Regions from separate parts of the Paraburkholderia hayleyella genome, predicted to be linked through region 3. Evidence: predicted binding sites of a transcription regulator. Region 3 holds the regulator's gene; each other region holds the start of a gene.
What was found. Region 3 encodes HrcA, which represses chaperone genes, less so after heat shock. Its sites were predicted from a motif close to TTAGCACTCNNNNNNNNNGAGTGCTAA; they were not measured.
Positions count from the first base shown of each region.

Region 1: a site for HrcA is predicted at 1,525-1,551, ahead of GH657_RS04455 (co-chaperone GroES). Genes of this name have one in related genera too.
Region 2: a site for HrcA is predicted at 1,766-1,792, ahead of rpoH (RNA polymerase sigma factor RpoH). Genes of this name have one in related genera too.

Region 1 is NZ_QPES01000001.1:969,069-972,349, forward strand. Features, by position in the region: gene GH657_RS04450 (DUF3300 domain-containing protein) at 1-906, opposite strand, end outside; gene GH657_RS04455 (co-chaperone GroES) at 1,626-1,916, shown strand; gene groL (chaperonin GroEL) at 1,971-3,281, shown strand, end outside.
Region 2 is NZ_QPES01000001.1:3,152,098-3,155,378, forward strand. Features, by position in the region: gene leuA (2-isopropylmalate synthase) at 1-1,027, shown strand, start outside; gene GH657_RS13890 (nuclear transport factor 2 family protein) at 1,073-1,456, opposite strand; gene rpoH (RNA polymerase sigma factor RpoH) at 1,851-2,786, shown strand; gene cydP (cytochrome oxidase putative small subunit CydP) at 3,058-3,281, shown strand, end outside.
Region 3 is NZ_QPES01000001.1:2,939,963-2,943,243, forward strand. Features, by position in the region: gene hemH (ferrochelatase) at 1-844, opposite strand, end outside; gene hrcA (heat-inducible transcriptional repressor HrcA) at 1,045-2,064, opposite strand; gene GH657_RS12900 (NAD kinase) at 2,316-3,209, shown strand; gene recN (DNA repair protein RecN) at 3,257-3,281, shown strand, end outside.

The DNA of each region.
Region 1 (3,281 bases), 2.0 Mb from region 3:
ATCGCGCTGCGCCATGCCCATGCCGCCTGCCATGCCATCCGGGCCGCGATTCAGATTCGCGTGACGGTTGACGCTGTCATTCCGGTTCCAGTTCGCGGTGTTGCCATTTGCGTTGATCCGGTTATTGACGTTGAGGTTGTTGTAACGATTGACGTTGATATTGACGTCGTGGGTATTCCAGTTGAATCCGCCCCAGAGCGAATTGGCCACGGCCACCCCTGCGCCGAACGCAAGGCCCGTGGCGAAGCCGGCCGCAATCGCATAGCCGGGTGGCGGTGGCACATACACCGGTGGATAAGCGGGATAAGGCCATGTGCCGTAGACCACCGTTGGGTTGTAGGTCGGCACATACACCACTTGCGGATTGACCGGCACGATCTGGATGGTGCTTTGCTCGACGATGACCTTTTGCTGCTCGCCAGATTTCAGGTTGCCTGCCTGCTGTGCTTGCCGCCGCAGGCGTTGCACTGAATCCATGACGTCGTTGGGTTGTGCCAGAAAGGCATCGCCCAACTGCGAGACCCAACTGGGTTTGGACGCCATCATGGCGAGCACCTGGGGAAAGGCGACCAGCGATTGCACACTGGGATCCCACGGCTCACTGGCGACGGCCTTGACTGCATCATCGCCTGTCAGATTGGGATGGGCTTTCGACCAGGCCGCCGCGGCGGCGACATCGGAGGCAAAGGTCGAAGCCATCAACACTTGGGCGAGCAGCGCGTCGGGATACAGCGCAATGGGTGCGCTCAGTGCATCCAGTTGCGGGTTTGATATTTTCGCGCTGGTTTTCGCGGTGTTTTGTGCCCAGGCGGCAGTGGGTGCGGCGGTGCCGATAAAGAGCGGCGCACCCGCGAGCGCGGCGCACAAAAGCAGCAGACGGCGCTTGTAGGCTTCGGATCGTTGCACGATGAAGTTCTCCCAGTTGAATGGAACATAGGGCGAGGGACTGCAGGTGAAGCCTGGAGCCATGATCGCTGCCGTTGCCTCACGGCGCCTGCTGTACCAGGCGCCGGGCGTGGAACACAGGCCACATGAGCACTCAGCAGCGATCACCACGAGCAGGTTGCCCGGTTTCTGCTGCGTGAAAAAACAGGCCCCGGCGCAATCGATGACGCAACGAGGCGAACGAATGCGCTTAAGCGTTGTATTTCTTGTTTCAGTTTCTTGCTGCAGATGCGAACTGGCCTGGAATAACGCGCAGTCATGGAACCATGGAATGCCGGATGAAGCGAGCCCTAAGCGGGCGGTAAGTGGGCGGTAAGCGGGCGGCAAATGACGGGGCCGATTATGGGGCCAGTAATAGTCAGGCGAGGCTAGCAGCTTTCCCCGGCGCTTTCACGCTTTTTTGGGAAAAATACGGAGATTTCCGTGGAGTTCTCCCAGGCGAGCGGGTATACCCGCTCGCCTGGCCAACATAAGGTGTTGAACATCATTGAATTAAAAGGATTTTTTTCTGCTTTTTGAAAACAGGTTTGAACAACTTTCCGCCCTCCTTCTTGAATTTGTCACAGGTCGTCCATATACTTGGCACTCGCCGCACGAGAGTGCTAACAATTTTGCCGGTTGGTTTCACCAGCTGGTTTTTCTCAGCGTTCTTCAATCTCAATTAAGAGAGGAGTATCTCTATGAACCTTCGTCCTTTGCATGATCGCGTGATCGTCAAACGCCTGGATCAGGAAACCAAAACTGCATCAGGTATCGTGATTCCCGAAGCCGCAGCAGAAAAGCCGGATCAGGGCGTCATCATGGCTGTTGGTCCAGGCAAGCGTGACGACAAGGGCGCCTACATTGCGCTTGACGTGAAAGTGGGCGATCGCATCCTGTTCGGCAAGTACGCTGGCCAGACCGTCAAGGTCGATGGCGACGAACTGCTGGTGATGCGCGAGGAAGACATCATGGCCGTGGTGCAAAAGTAAGCTCACACGCTTTCATTTGGTCTCATATTCTAAAGAATTCAAGGAGTTACAAAGATGGCAGCTAAAGATGTCGTATTCGGCGATTCCGCCCGTGCCAAGATGGTTGAAGGCGTGAACATTCTCGCCAACGCAGTGAAAGTCACCCTGGGCCCGAAGGGCCGTAACGTGGTGCTCGAGCGCAGCTTCGGCGGCCCGACTGTCACCAAGGACGGTGTTTCGGTCGCCAAAGAAATCGAACTGAAAGACAAGCTCCAGAACATGGGCGCGCAAATGGTCAAGGAAGTCGCTTCCAAGACCAGCGACAACGCCGGCGACGGCACCACCACGGCAACCGTGCTGGCCCAGTCGATCGTCCGCGAAGGCATGAAATACGTCGCTTCGGGCATGAACCCGATGGACCTCAAGCGCGGTATCGACAAGGCTGTAACGGCCGCTATCGAAGAGCTGCGCAAGATCAGCAAGCCTTGCACGACCAACAAAGAGATCGCCCAGGTGGGCTCGATTTCGGCAAACAGCGATTCGTCGATTGGCGACCGCATTGCTGAAGCGATGGACAAGGTAGGCAAGGAAGGCGTGATTACGGTGGAAGACGGCAAGTCGCTGCAGGACGAGCTGGACGTCGTCGAAGGCATGCAATTCGACCGTGGTTACCTGTCGCCTTACTTCATCAACAATCCAGACAAGCAAGTTGCTGTGCTCGAAAACCCGTTCGTGCTGTTGCACGACAAGAAGGTGTCGAACATCCGTGACCTGCTGCCGGTACTGGAGCAAGTCGCCAAGGCTGGCCGTCCGCTTCTGATCATCGCTGAAGATGTCGAAGGCGAAGCGTTGGCTACGCTGGTGGTGAACAACATCCGCGGCATTCTGAAGACGGTGGCGGTGAAGGCACCGGGCTTTGGCGACCGCCGCAAGGCCATGCTGGAAGACATCGCCATCCTGACCGGTGGTCAGGTGATCGCCGAAGAAACCGGCCTGACACTGGAAAAAGCCACGCTGGCTGAGCTGGGTCAAGCCAAGCGCATCGAAGTGGGCAAGGAAAACACGACGATCATCGACGGCGCAGGCGAAGCAGCCAGCATCGAAGCCCGTGTGAAGCAAGTACGCACGCAAATCGAAGAAGCCTCGTCGGATTACGACCGCGAAAAGCTGCAAGAGCGCGTGGCCAAGCTGGCTGGCGGTGTTGCCGTGATCAAGGTTGGCGCGGCCACCGAAGTCGAAATGAAAGAAAAGAAAGCACGTGTCGAAGATGCCCTGCATGCCACGCGCGCAGCGGTGGAAGAAGGCATTGTGGCGGGCGGTGGCGTTGCGCTGATCCGTGCACGCACGGCAATCGCAGGCCTGAAGGGCTCCAACCCTGATCAGGAC
Region 2 (3,281 bases), 210 kb from region 3:
GGCCATGCCCAACGTCTATGCCGACCAGATCGAATGGATGGATCGCAATCTCGGCTACCGTGACAGCATCGTGTTGTCCGTGCATCCGCACAATGACCGTGGTACAGCCGTCGCCGCCGCCGAACTGGCGTTACTGGCCGGTGCCGACCGTGTCGAGGGCTGCCTCTTTGGCAATGGCGAGCGCACCGGCAATGTCGATCTCGTCACGCTCGCGCTCAACCTCTATACGCAGGGAATCGATCCGGGCCTCGATTTCTCCGCCATTGATTCAGTGCGTCAGGTGGTGGAACGCTGCAACCAGATTCCCGTGCATCCCCGCCATCCTTATGCGGGCGATCTGGTCCACACCGCGTTTTCCGGCTCGCATCAGGACGCGATTCGCAAAGGCTTCGCGCAGCAAAAACCGGATTCATTCTGGGAAGTGCCGTACCTGCCTATCGATCCCGCCGATATCGGGCGCAATTACGACGCGGTCATCCGCGTCAACAGCCAGTCAGGTAAAGGAGGTTCGACCTATTTACTGGAGCGCGGCATGGGCTTCGCGCCGCCACGCCGGGTGCAAATCGAGTTTAGCCATGCGGTTCAGGCTGTCACTGACGCATCCGGCGCGGAAATGACCGGCGAGGCCATTTGTGCGCTCTTCGCCCGCGAATATTTCGCCGTCAACGGCCCGCTGCAACGCTTTGGCGCAACCCTGCTGCGCTGGGACAACCGGGAACTTCCCTCGCCTGATTTCAGCATGGCCAGCGGTGCCAGCCAATACGAGGCGCAAGTCATGGCGCTTGGCCGCACACTGACGCCCTTCGTCGGGCAAGCGGTTGATATCAGTTCCTGCGAGATGCGACATACGGCTGATGGGCGTGTGGCCGCTTTCGTTGGCTGCAAGGTGGCGGAGCGGGCGACATGCTTTGGGGTAGGTCTCGGCGCAGACGAGGCCGATGCGCTCATCGAGGCGCTGGTGAGCGGCATTAACCGTGCGGTGCGGCAAGGGGCATGGGAATTAGCCGAAGAGAAAGCGGCGGCCTAACGCAGAATGGCGACGCCACGGCGGCTTGCCGTGGCCGCGATGGCTTTAATCTGCGGCGCTGCGCGTAGCTTGCCACGCCATAAGCCGCCACTGCCCATCTTCTTGCACCTGAAGAGCCGTGTAGGCGGCGGGGTACAGCAAGACGCCATTGCTGGCTTCCATTTCGAACAGAATACGCCCCGTCACGATACAAGCCTGAGGCGCGGCGGGCAGCACATCCTGCGACTGGATCTCGATTTGCCGGTAGCGCCTGCGACCCGACGTAATCGAGTCAATAACCTGCTGCTTGGTTTCCCGCTTGCCGTTCGTATGGATATAACTGACGCCGTCCGAGAGTAGCAAATCCAGCGACTCGCCGTCGCCCTCGATCATCGCGCGAAAACGCTCGCGCTCCAGGCGGCGAATCACGTCAATCACTTTCTCTGTCATGGTTCGGCCCCTTTTTGCGTCGGCGGGTGACGCCCGCACAACATAGACGACATACTGTCGCAGGAAACTACACGGGATATCGCTGCCGGAATTTATATCAATATTTGGCGCTTTGATACAGCACTTACTACACATGGGAACTACCCACCCTTCCCATGTGACTCATGACCCGAGATTCAGGCCGGCTCACCAAGGTAAAACAAGCCGTCCCAACCTGCGTCATGCATCACGCAAACCATAAAAATTCTATTGAATTATACTATTCGATAGTTTTTTGGAACTTGAGCAGCCCTGTCGTACTCCAAGGTATTAGCACTCAGCAAATCAGAGTGCTAACATCCACCGGGTGCTGTTTTTCCCAGCTTTCTGTCTTGATTTAAAAGGAGCTTTCTACGTGAGCCACGCATTGACCCTTCCGAATACGCTGAGCCCGTCGTCGGCCAAGTCCGCTTCGGCAGGTTCGCTAACACTTGCACAGGCTTCACTGCTAACTGGCCAGCTTGGCAATATTGACGCCTATATTCAGGCTGTGAACCGCATCCCCATGCTGACACTGACTGAAGAACGCCAGTTCGCCACTGAATTCCGTGAGCAGGACAATCTCGAATCCGCCCGCAAGCTAGTGCTTTCGCACTTGCGGCTGGTGGTGTCGATTGCACGTAACTATCTCGGTTATGGCCTGCCGCACGCCGATCTGATTCAGGAAGGCAATATTGGCCTGATGAAGGCCGTGAAACGTTTCGACCCGACACAAAATGTTCGTCTGGTGTCGTATGCCATGCACTGGATCAAAGCTGAAATTCACGAATACATCCTGCGCAACTGGCGCATGGTGAAAGTCGCCACCACCAAGGCGCAACGCAAGCTGTTCTTTAACTTGCGCAGCCACAAGCAGGGTTTTCAGGCTTTCTCGCCAGATGAGATCGCCAACCTGGCCCGGGAACTGAACGTGAAGCACGAAGAGGTTTCCGAAATGGAAACGCGGCTCTCCGGCGGCGACATCGCGCTTGAAGGCAAGATCGAAGACGGCGAAGAAGCCTTTGCCCCCATTGCTTATCTGGCTGATTCACACAGCGAACCCACTGAGGTTCTCGCCGCGCGCCAGCGCGACAAGCTGCAAAGCGATGGCATCTCCAATGCGCTGGAGGCGCTCGATGCCCGCAGCCGCCGCATCATCGAAGCACGCTGGTTGCAAGTCGAAGACGACGGCTCAGGAGGATCAACGTTGCATGAACTAGCTGACGAGTTCGGTGTGTCCGCGGAACGGATTCGCCAAATCGAAGCCAGCGCGATGAAGAAAATGCGTGGCGCATTAAACGAATACGCATAACGCATAGCCACCCCCCTACTGCGACACGTCGTCACACCAAAGCCCCGCTCTCGATGAGAGCGGGGCTTTTTATTGCCCCCTTCATTTCGCCGAAACCCCCGTCAATCCATACCTTGACGTATCCCAAAAATGCTTGCGATACTTTTGCACCCCACACTCATAAGCGACGCTATGCCGCAGTCCAAAATGCGCACGCTGACAGTCCTGCCCCTAGAATTCTTACCCGCGCCTGTATTCAGTTCCACCCAATTATTCGAAGGCCTGACCAGCCATGTCCATCGCATTTAATCGCAGGCCACTGCCCCCACTGCAATCAAGCCGATTTGCAACTTGGGTACGCGGCCCAACGCTCACGCGAGATATCGTGATCGTTCTCATCATCAAGTTTGCTTTGCTGATGACGCTCAAATACGCATTTTTCAATGATCCGCAGGCAAGACATATGTCCTTGCCACCTGCTCAAGTCGCTCAGGTACTGCTCTCCACGCCTGAGCC
Region 3 (3,281 bases):
CCCGGCCCACTCCCGCTGTGCCCAGCTCCTTCAGCGTGGGCGCGGTATAGGGCTGGAGCCACTCAGCGCGGCCAAAACGCGACTGGAATGTCACCCGGCATTCCACGGTGCCCAAACCCAGCGCCTGGATCAGGAGCGCGCCCGTTTGCTGGCACTGGTTATGGTAGGGATCGCCTAAATCGAGCGTGCGCTTGGGCACGCCATGAAAGCTCAGCACGAGTTTGTCGCCCGCCGCGAAATCTGGCCGCCCGTGAACCTGCCAGTAGTTTTGCACCTGGGTAGCGAGCGCCGCGATATAGGCGGGATGGTCGGAAAAGTGCCGCACGGTCCGGATTTCAGGCTGGTTGCGCATCCGCCGCAAGGCCGCAAACGCCGCATCAAAAGCCGTCGCGGTGGTGGACGATGAATATTGCGGATAAAGCGGCATCAGCAACACGTGCTCGACACCGGCCAGCTTAAGCTGGTTCAGCATCGCGGGGATGCCAGGGGAGCCGTAACGCATCGCATAATCGACCGGCACGGCATAGCCATTGATTTGCAGCAGATGGCGCAGGCCTTCGGCCTGTTTCTCGGTATGCACGCGCAACGGCGAGCCTTCGGGCAGCCAGACCAGCGCGTACTTTTTTGCCGAGGCGCGGCCGCGTAGCGGCAAGATCAGCAAACGCAAAATGAATTGCCAAAGCACAGCGGGAATTTCAACCACACGCGGATCGGACAGAAATTGCGCGAGATAGCGGCGCACGGCGCGTGGCGTGGGCGCATCGGGGGTGCCGAGATTGATCAGTAGCACGGCCACACGATGGGAGGAGGTAGGCCGCGACGGGCGCTCTAGGTCGAAACGCATAAGCAATGGGAGCCGCAATCAGCGGGCCATGAAATCAGGTGACGGCCATTATAGCGATGGCCGGTGTTCCGGCCACCTGATCATCTGACCATCTGGTTAGCAAACCGGTTGGCCATTCGGCCAGTTGGCGCGGCGCACGCGTTCGCGCATCATCGATACCGGACACCAGCCACCGGGCTGCAACGGCGGCCACATCGGCGTTACTTCTGGTTGAGCGCGAGCGAAAGCAGTCGCGCCGTGATGTCGACAATCGGAATCACCCGGTTGTACGCCATCCGGGTAGGCCCGATCACACCAAGTGTGCCGACGATCTTGCCGTTCACTTCGTAAGGCGCGGTGACCACGCTCATTTCTTCGAGTGGCACCAGCGTCGATTCACCACCGATGTAAATCTGCACCCCCTGGGCGTGGCTCGATACATCAAGCAACTGCAGGAGGCTGGTTTTCTGGTCGAAAATATCGAACAGCTTGCGCAAACGGGCCATGTCGGACGACAAATCCGCGACCTCGAGCAAATTGCGTTCGCCCGAGATCAGCACGGTTTCGCCGGTATCGGCTTCGTCCGTGCTGGCCGTGACAGCGGCATGCATCAGGGCCGTCATGTCGCCGCGCAATGCGTCGATTTCTTCGCGCAAGCGCCGCCGCACTTCGTCAAATGACAAACCACCAAAATGAGCATTGATGTAGTTCGAGGCTTCGGTCAGCTGCGACGGCGAAAAATCGCGCTGGGTCGCCATGATGCGGTTTTGCACGTCGCCTTCGGGCGTCACGATGATGAGCAAGATGCGTTTGTCGGACAAGCGCATGAACTCGATCTGCCTGAATACGTGGCTGCGGCGCGGTGTCAGCACCACACCCGCAAACTGCGTGAGGCTGGACAGCACGCTCGCCGCCGCGGCAACCACTTTCTGTGGCTCACCGGCTTGCAAGGTGGTGGTGACCGTGCGCGTCAGCGCTGCTTCGTCAACGGTGGATTCGACGGTCAGCATCGTATCGACAAACAGCCGATAGCCACGCGGCGTCGGAATACGTCCGGCGGAGGTATGAGGGCTGGTGACAAGCCCCAGCTCCTCCAGGTCGGACATCACGTTGCGGATCGTCGCGGGGCTCAGCTCAAGGCCGGAAAAGCGCGACAGCGTGCGCGAGCCCACCGGCTGGCCTTCGGCGATATAACGTTCAATCAGGGTTTTCAGCAGCGTTTGTGCACGAGGATCTAGCATGGCGAAAAAGGTCACTTCAATGGCAATGCGGCTTGTGCGGGGACACACTTGATTGATCCGCTGGCGAAGCCCCTGCAACTCGGTGGCCCAGGTCAGCGGCGCCCGAGTCAGGCCCGAACCCGCCGCCGGTCGTCGAAACGGCCCCATTCTAACGATAATCCCCGCAAGCTCTTAGGCCTTGCGTTCAGCGTCAGCTAGGCCAGGCTCCAGGCGCAGTTCTTTTCATACCCTACCTATGGTGTAATGCCGGGATGCAATTTTCCAGCCAGTTCAAAACCGTGGCGCTCATCGGGCGCAGCAACACACCAGGCATTGGCGAGCCCTTGATGGCGCTCGCCGCCTGCATCGCGCGGCGCGGCTTCGACGTCGTGTTCGAAGCCGAAACCGCACACGAAATCGGCGCGTCCGGCTATCCCGCGCTACTGCCCGCCGAGATCGGCGCGCGTGCCGATGTCGCGGTCGTACTGGGCGGTGACGGCACCATGCTCGGCATCGGCCGGCAGCTCGCCCCCTACAAAACCCCGCTGATCGGCATCAATCATGGCCGCCTCGGTTTCATCACCGACATCCCGGTGTCGGACATGCGCGAAATCGTGCCGCAAATGCTCAACGGCAGCTTCGAGCGCGAAGAGCGCATGCTGCTCGAAGCGCGCATCATGCGCGACGGCCACAAGATCTATCAGGCGCTCGCCTTCAATGATGTCGTCGTCAACCGCAGTGGCTTTTCCGGCATGGCCGAATTGCGCGTTTTAGTCGATCAGCGCTTCATGTACAACCAGCGCTCGGATGGCCTGATCGTCGCCACACCCACGGGCTCGACGGCCTATGCGCTGTCGTCGGCCGGGCCGATCCTGCATCCGCAGCTTCAGGGGCTCGTGCTGGTGCCCATTGCGCCGCATGCGCTGTCGAACCGCCCGATCGTGCTGCCCGATAACTCCAGCATCAGCATCCAGATCATCGCGGGGCGCGACGTCAACGTGAATTTCGACATGCAGTCGTTCACCGCTCTTGAACTCAACGACATCATCGAAGTCCGCCGTTCACACCATACCGTGCCGTTCCTGCATCCTGTCGGCTACAGCTATTACGCGACGCTGCGCAAAAAACTGCACTGGAACGAGCACCCCTCCCACGACGAATCGTAGCTGCCGCGGTGGTTTTAGTTTTAGGCCCTTAACCGAACTCACGTCCCATGCTTCGTCACCTCTCGATACGCG